Regions from separate parts of the Amorphus orientalis genome, predicted to be linked through region 1. Evidence: predicted binding sites of a transcription regulator. Region 1 holds the regulator's gene; each other region holds the start of a gene.
The links. The regulator HrcA, encoded in region 1, represses chaperone genes, less so after heat shock. The targets are predictions, from matches to a motif close to GTTAGCACTCNCNNNNNGNGAGTGCTAAC.

Region 1 (2,265 bases):
GAGTCGGCGAGGAGGGCCATTTCGTCACCTCAAGCTCACGAATTGAGAAAAGCCGGCACAGCCGGGCCGGCCAAACCAGTGTCTTTCATTCCGGAAGCCGCGCGCGGAACAAGCCTCCCACGGCTCCCGAAGCATTACCCGTCGAGGCGGTGACCCTTACCGGCGCACCGAATCGCTCAGAACGGGATACCCGGTCCGATCGCGCCGTTCCACCCGTCGACCGGGCCGTGCGGCTGATCGTAGGTGTAGCCGTTCACCGGCTCATCGAGGTTCGGCGTCTTCAGCTTCCCGCTGTTGATGTCCGGGCTGATCGGAAGGCCGGAATTCGTCGTCATGTAGACGCCCGGGAGATTGCGACCGTACGGACCGGGATAGCCGTAGCCGCCATCGGGAGTCACGGTGATCTCCGGCGTCGACTGGGCGAGCCCTGGCGCGATCGGAGCGACCGTCATCAGGACCAGCGCGGCGGCAGCCATGCTCCTCGTCATATCGTGTCTCCCTCTGGACCGGGCCCCCGGCAACCCAGAGGGTCACGGGGTCTTCACGCTACACTTTCGACAACCTTATAGACCGGGACAGGGGTCGAACGCACCACCGCCCGCCATCGTTTCAGCAAATTTGCCGAGGGTGTCGCTCGGAAGCCGCAATTCCGCCCGAAATCAGCGGACCAGCTTGCCGACCAGTCGAGCGGTGTAGTCCACCATCGGGATGACCCGGCCGTAGTTCAGCCGGGTCGGGCCGATCACCCCGAGCGCACCGACGATCCGGTTGGATTCGTCCCGGTAGGGCGACACGACGAGAGACGATCCGGACAGCGAGAACAGCTTGTTCTCCGAGCCGATGAAGATGCGGACGCCTTCGCCCTCGTCGGCAAGGCTGAGGAGCTGCAGCAGCTCGTTCTTGCTTTCCAGGTCCTCGAACAGGCGGCGGATCCGCTCCAGATCCTCCTGGGCGGTGACGTCCTCCAGAAGGTTGGCCCGGCCGTGGACGATCAGCGTGCCGCCGGCGGTCTCGTCGGATCCGGCCCAGCTCGCGATGCCGGTCTGGACCAGCCGCTGGGTCAACTCGTCCAGTTCCGCCTGCTGCTGATCCTTGAGGACCTTCAGCGACCCGATCGCCTCGGTCAGCGTCTTGCCGCGGATATGGGCGTTCAGATAGTTCGACGCCTCCGTCAGCGCGGACGGGGGCAGGCCGGCCGGAAGATCGACGATCCGGTTCTCCACGGAGCCGTTGTCGCCGACCAGGACGACAAGCGCGGCCTGGGCGTCGAGCCGGACGAACTCCACGTGCTTCACCCGGAGATCCGCCTTGCCGACGGCCACGACGCCGGCGCCGCGCGACAGACCCGACAGGAGCTGGCTGGCGTCGTGCAGGAGGCCTTCGACGCCTCGATCGTGATCCCCGCTGCGCACGTGGGCATCGATCCCGGCGCGCTCCTGATCTGACAGGTCGCCGACCTCCAGCAGCGCGTCCACGAAAAAGCGAAGGCCGATCTCGGTCGGCAGGCGGCCGGCGCTCGTGTGCGGCGCGTAAATGAGCCCGAGGGATTCCAGATCGGCCATGACGTTGCGCACGGACGCCGGCGACAGCGCCGTGGCGAGCCGCTTGGAGATGTTGCGCGACCCGATCGGCTCTCCGGTCTCCAGATAGGATTCGACGATCTGCTTGAAGATGTCTCGGGAGCGCGCGTCGAGATCGACGAGGTGCGAACGCGGAGGATCGAAAAAGCGGTCTGTTGACACAGCGTCCTACTCTGCATCCGGGGCCAGCGGCCCTGTCGGGACAAACACCTGCGATTAGGCCAACACCCAATATAATGATTGCACGGGCGGGGGCGACACCCCTCGCGCACTGCTGTCGGCTTTACGCACGGCGCTGTTGACGGTTACTAGGGTCGTGCCCGCTGTCGGGCATCGCGGAGCGGCACACCGGGCGCGCCGTCCGAACCCCGTCGATCCGGCCTTGTGCCGAGCGATGGCGGCGTCCGCTTCATCAGCCCGGAAGATCACAAGGAGACCCGCCGCATGCGTCCATCGCACCGAGCCCCCGACGAGCTCAGGTCCGTGTCCCTGGAACGCGGAGCCTCGAAGTATGCCGAGGGGTCGTGCGCCGTCCGCTTCGGGTCGACCCATGTGCTGTGCACGGCGAGCCTGGAGGAGCGCGTGCCCGGCTGGCTTCGCGGCAGCGGCGAGGGCTGGGTGACGGCCGAGTACGGCATGCTTCCCCGCGCCACCGGCACGCGCACCCAGCGCGAAGTCTCCTCCG
Region 2 (2,265 bases), on a different contig from region 1:
AGCGCCACCCGGTCGCCATCGACGGTGACCGTCGTCGTACGATGGATCAGCCACCAGACGACCAGCGCCACGATGCCGATCCCGAGCGGGATCAGGATCACGCACAGGATGAACGTGAGCGGCCGGCTTTTGAACATCGAGGGGTGGGCTTGATAGCGGACAGGCATGGCGGACGGGACTCCTCGCGCGGCATGTTGCAGGACAACGCACGGCGCGAGGATGCGTTCGCTTTGGGGCGCGAGCGCGACAGGCAGATCCGCGTCATCCGCCCGCCGGACGTTGGGCGTCAACGCGCGTCATGACGCATGCCCGGTGGCGCTCGGCGGCTCCGTACAGCTATTCCGATGAGCGCCTCAGTGCAGCAGCGCCATCGCGTCGACCTGGCGCCATTCCCGGTCGCCGACGAGCCGCCGATAGGCCACCTCGACGGAATGGAGCGGACCGTCGAGCTCACGGCGCCAGAACTCAAGGAAGCGGGTGAGCTCCGGAAACTGCGGCGCGAGATCGTACTCCTGCCACAGATAGGTCTGCAGCAGCGTGGGGTGATCCGGCATCCGGTAGAGGATCTTGGCGGTGGTCAGACCGTATCCGTCGAGCTGGCGGTCGAAGCTGGAATCGATCATCGGGTCCCTCTGCTCTTGTCGATGACCCTGAAATGGTGCATTGCAACCGCGGCAAAGGCAAGCCGGCTTTCGATTATACTTCATTGAAATCAGATAGTTAGCAACACTCCTCCGTGGCTGCTGCCAGCAGCTGGCAGGCGCGGCAACCGTTGGCGCGCGCGGCTGTTAGCACTTTCTTCTGGCGAGTGCCAAAAAAGTGTGGCAGGTACCTTGATACCGGTGATGGGACATCCCATTTCACCGCCGCACGGCCCCCGTGCCGCATCAGGACGGGCCGGCCGTGAGGAGGAACTCACCTTGCGAAAATCGCATCTGGTTCATTAGGAGGAACAGAGCATGACGTTCCGGCCGCTTCACGACCGTGTGGTCGTGCGCCGCATCGAGTCCGACACCAAGACCGCCGGCGGCATCATCATCCCCGACACTGCCAAGGAAAAGCCCCAGGAAGGCGAAGTCGTCGCCGTGGGTCCGGGCGCCCGTAACGAGGCCGGCGAGATCGTCGCCCTCGACGTCAAGGCCGGCGACCGCATCCTGTTCGGCAAGTGGTCGGGCACCGAGGTCAAGATCGACGGCGAGGATCTCCTGATCATGAAGGAGTCCGACATCATGGGCGTCATCGAAGGCGCCGCCGCTGCCAAGGCCGCTGCATAAGCGCCGGATCCACGCAGTCTCTCAACGGAGAACAAAAACTATGGCTGCCAAGGAAGTTAAGTTTTCCACCTCCGCCCGCGACAAGATGCTGAAGGGCGTCGACACGCTGGCGAATGCGGTGAAGGTGACGCTCGGTCCGAAGGGCCGCAACGTCGTCATCGAAAAGTCGTTCGGTGCGCCCCGCATCACCAAGGACGGCGTGACGGTCGCCAAGGAAATCGAGCTTGAGGACAAGTTCGAGAACATGGGCGCCCAGATGGTCCGCGAGGTCGCCTCGAAGACCAACGATCTGGCCGGCGACGGCACCACCACCGCCACCGTGCTCGCCCAGGCGATCGTCCGCGAGGGCGCCAAGGCGGTCACCGCCGGCATGAACCCGATGGACCTGAAGCGCGGCATCGACACCGCCGTCGAGGCGATCGTCGCCGACCTGAAGGCCCGGGCCAAGGACATCTCCTCCAACTCCGAGATCGCCCAGGTCGGCACCATCTCCGCCAACGGCGACACCGAGGTCGGACAGTTCCTGGCGGAAGCCATGGAGAAGGTCGGCAACGAGGGCGTGATCACCGTCGAGGAAGCCAAGTCGCTCGAGACCGAGCTCGAGGTCGTCGAGGGCATGCAGTTCGACCGCGGCTATCTCTCCCCCTACTTCGTCACCGACGCCGAGAAGATGCGGGTCGAGCTTGAGGATCCGTACATCCTCATCCACGAGAAGAAGCTCTCCAACCTGCAGGCGATCCTGCCGGTGCTGGAAGCCGTGGTGCAGTCCGGCCGTCCGCTGCTGATCATCGCCGAGGACGTCGAGGGCGAGGCGCTTGCCACGCTCGTGGTCAACAAGCTCCGTGGCGGCCTGAAGGTCGCGGCCGTGAAGGCGCCGGGCTTCGGTGATCGCCGCAAGGCCATGCTGCAGGACATCGCCGTCCTGACCGGCGGCACCGTGGTCTCCGAGGACGTGGGCATCAAGCTCGAGAACGTCACCGTCGACATGCTC
Region 3 (2,265 bases), on a different contig from region 1:
CACCGGCAGCATGGCCTGCAGGTTGGACAGCTTCTTCTCGAAGATCAGGATGTACGGATCGTCGAGATCGGCAATCATCTTCTCCGAATTCGTCACGAAGTACGGGGAGATGTAGCCGCGGTCGAACTGCATGCCCTCGACGACCTCGAGCTCGGTCTCGAGCGACTTGGCTTCCTCGACGGTGATCACGCCCTCGTTGCCGACCTTCTGCATGGCCGAGGCGATCATCTCGCCGATTTCCTTCTCGCCGTTGGCGGAAATCGTGCCGACCTGGGCAACCTCGTTGGAGGTGTCGATGGAGCGCGAGCGGGCTTCCAGATCCTTGACGGCCTCGGCAACGGCCAGATCGACGCCGCGCTTCAGGTCCATCGGGTTCATGCCGGCGGCAACCGCCTTGGCGCCCTCGCGGACGATCGACTGGGCGAGCACGGTGGCGGTGGTGGTGCCGTCGCCGGCCAGATCGTTGGTCTTCGAGGCGACCTCGCGGACCATCTGGGCGCCCATGTTCTCGAACTTGTCCTCAAGCTCGATTTCCTTGGCGACCGAAACGCCGTCCTTGGTGATACGCGGCGCGCCGAACGACTTCTCGATGACGACGTTGCGGCCCTTCGGACCGAGCGTCACCTTCACCGCGTTCGCCAGCGTGTCGACGCCCTTCAGCATCTTGTCGCGCGCGTCGAGCGCGAATTTCACTTCTTTCGCTGCCATGGTCGTGTGTCCTTTCGGTTTATTCGGTCAGATTTGGCGTGTCTCGGTACGCCGGATCAGGCCAGAACGCCCATGATGTCGGACTCCTTCATGATGAGGAGATCCTCGCCGTCGATCTTGACCTCGGTGCCCGACCACTTGCCGAACAGCACCTTGTCGCCGGACTTCACGTCCGGGGCGATGATCTCGCCCTTGGAGTCACGGCCACCCGGGCCCACGGCGACGACTTCGCCCTGCTGGGGCTTTTCCTGGGCGGTGTCGGGAATGATGATCCCGCCGGCGGTTTTGGTGTCGGATTCGATACGGCGAACGACCACGCGGTCGTGAAGCGGACGGAAATTCATCGCTTGCTTCCCTCTTGAGCTCAGTGAACGGCCGAACGTCCGTTCGGGAGGATCGGGGCGAACCGTCGAACCGCGAGGTGCAGCTGAGCTTCAATTCGCGGTCGCCGACGGTCGCTAGCACTCTCGTCAGGTGAGTGCCAGCTGCCGTGCCTGAGGTAGGCGGGGCCGCAATGGGTGTCAAGTCGCCGATAGGGAGGGATGGCGTCAAAATGCGGAGGGAAGTTGAGGAATCCGCAACGGTGTGTTCACCAGCGAGTGCTCGCCTTCGCGAAACGGCACGGCCATTTATCCGTTATCGCAACGGTTTGAGCAGAAGCTTGATCCCCAACCTGGAGAGCGAAAAATGGCGAAAGTGCTGGTCCTTTACTATTCCAGTTACGGTCATGTCGAGACCATGGCCAAGGCCGTCGCAGATGGAGCCCGTTCGGCTGGCGCCGACGTGGACATCAAGCGTGTGCCTGAATTGGTGCCTGACGAGGTCGCGCGCAACTCCGGATACAAGATGGATCAGGAAGGCCCGATCGCGACTGTCGACGAACTTCCTGACTATGATGCGATCATCATCGGTACGCCCACCCGCTTCGGAATCATGGCGGCCCAGATGAAGAACTTCCTTGATCAGGCCGGTGGGCTCTGGTTTGGCGACAAGCTCGTCGGCAAAGTCGGCTCCGTGTTCACGTCCACCGCGACCCAGCACGGCGGCCAGGAGACCACGATCATTTCCACCCAGACCCTGCTTCTGCATCTCGGCCTGGTCATCGTCGGGCTTCCGTACTCTTTCAAAGGGCAGATGGGTCTTGAGGAGATCAAGGGAAACAGTCCGTACGGAGCCAGCACCATCGCCGACGCCGACGGGTCGCGTCAGCCGAGCGAGGTCGAGCTGGAAGGCGCCCGCTATCAGGGCCGCCACGTTGCCGAGATCGCGGCCAAGCTCGCCGCGTGATGCCTATCCGCTCCCGCCCGGTTCGCCCGGGCGGGGCGCCCGCGCGGTCGCGCGCCCGGTGAGGGGCACCTTGGCCGGACGCAGCGCCGTGAGGCAGGCGGCCACGATGATGGCGGCGCCCGCGACGGTCTCCAGTTTGGGGACCTCGGCGAAAAGGATCAGCCCGAACAGCGTCGCCCAGATGAAGCTGGTGTACTCGATCACCCCCAGCTTCGCGGCGGGCGCGCGCGCGAAGCCGGCGGCGATGGCGAGCTGACCGAACGCGCCGAG

Region 2: groES (co-chaperone GroES) is a predicted target of HrcA. The motif match lies at 788-816, and genes of this name have one in related genera.
Region 3: J2S73_RS08535 (co-chaperone GroES) is a predicted target of HrcA. The motif match lies at 1,166-1,194, and genes of this name have one in related genera.

Annotation. Positions count from the first base shown of each region.
Region 1 covers NZ_JAUSUL010000001.1:162,027-164,291, forward strand. The annotation lists gene J2S73_RS00730 (pyridoxal phosphate-dependent aminotransferase) at 1-20, opposite strand, end outside; gene J2S73_RS00735 (hypothetical protein) at 177-488, opposite strand; gene hrcA (heat-inducible transcriptional repressor HrcA) at 660-1,742, opposite strand; gene rph (ribonuclease PH) at 2,025-2,265, shown strand, end outside.
Region 2 covers NZ_JAUSUL010000005.1:176,628-178,892, forward strand. The annotation lists gene J2S73_RS19580 (PH domain-containing protein) at 1-167, opposite strand, end outside; gene J2S73_RS19585 (usg protein) at 354-623, opposite strand; gene groES (co-chaperone GroES) at 960-1,274, shown strand; gene groL (chaperonin GroEL) at 1,315-2,265, shown strand, end outside.
Region 3 covers NZ_JAUSUL010000002.1:154,885-157,149, forward strand. The annotation lists gene groL (chaperonin GroEL) at 1-708, opposite strand, end outside; gene J2S73_RS08535 (co-chaperone GroES) at 765-1,052, opposite strand; gene wrbA (NAD(P)H:quinone oxidoreductase) at 1,396-1,995, shown strand; gene J2S73_RS08545 (DMT family transporter) at 1,999-2,265, opposite strand, start outside.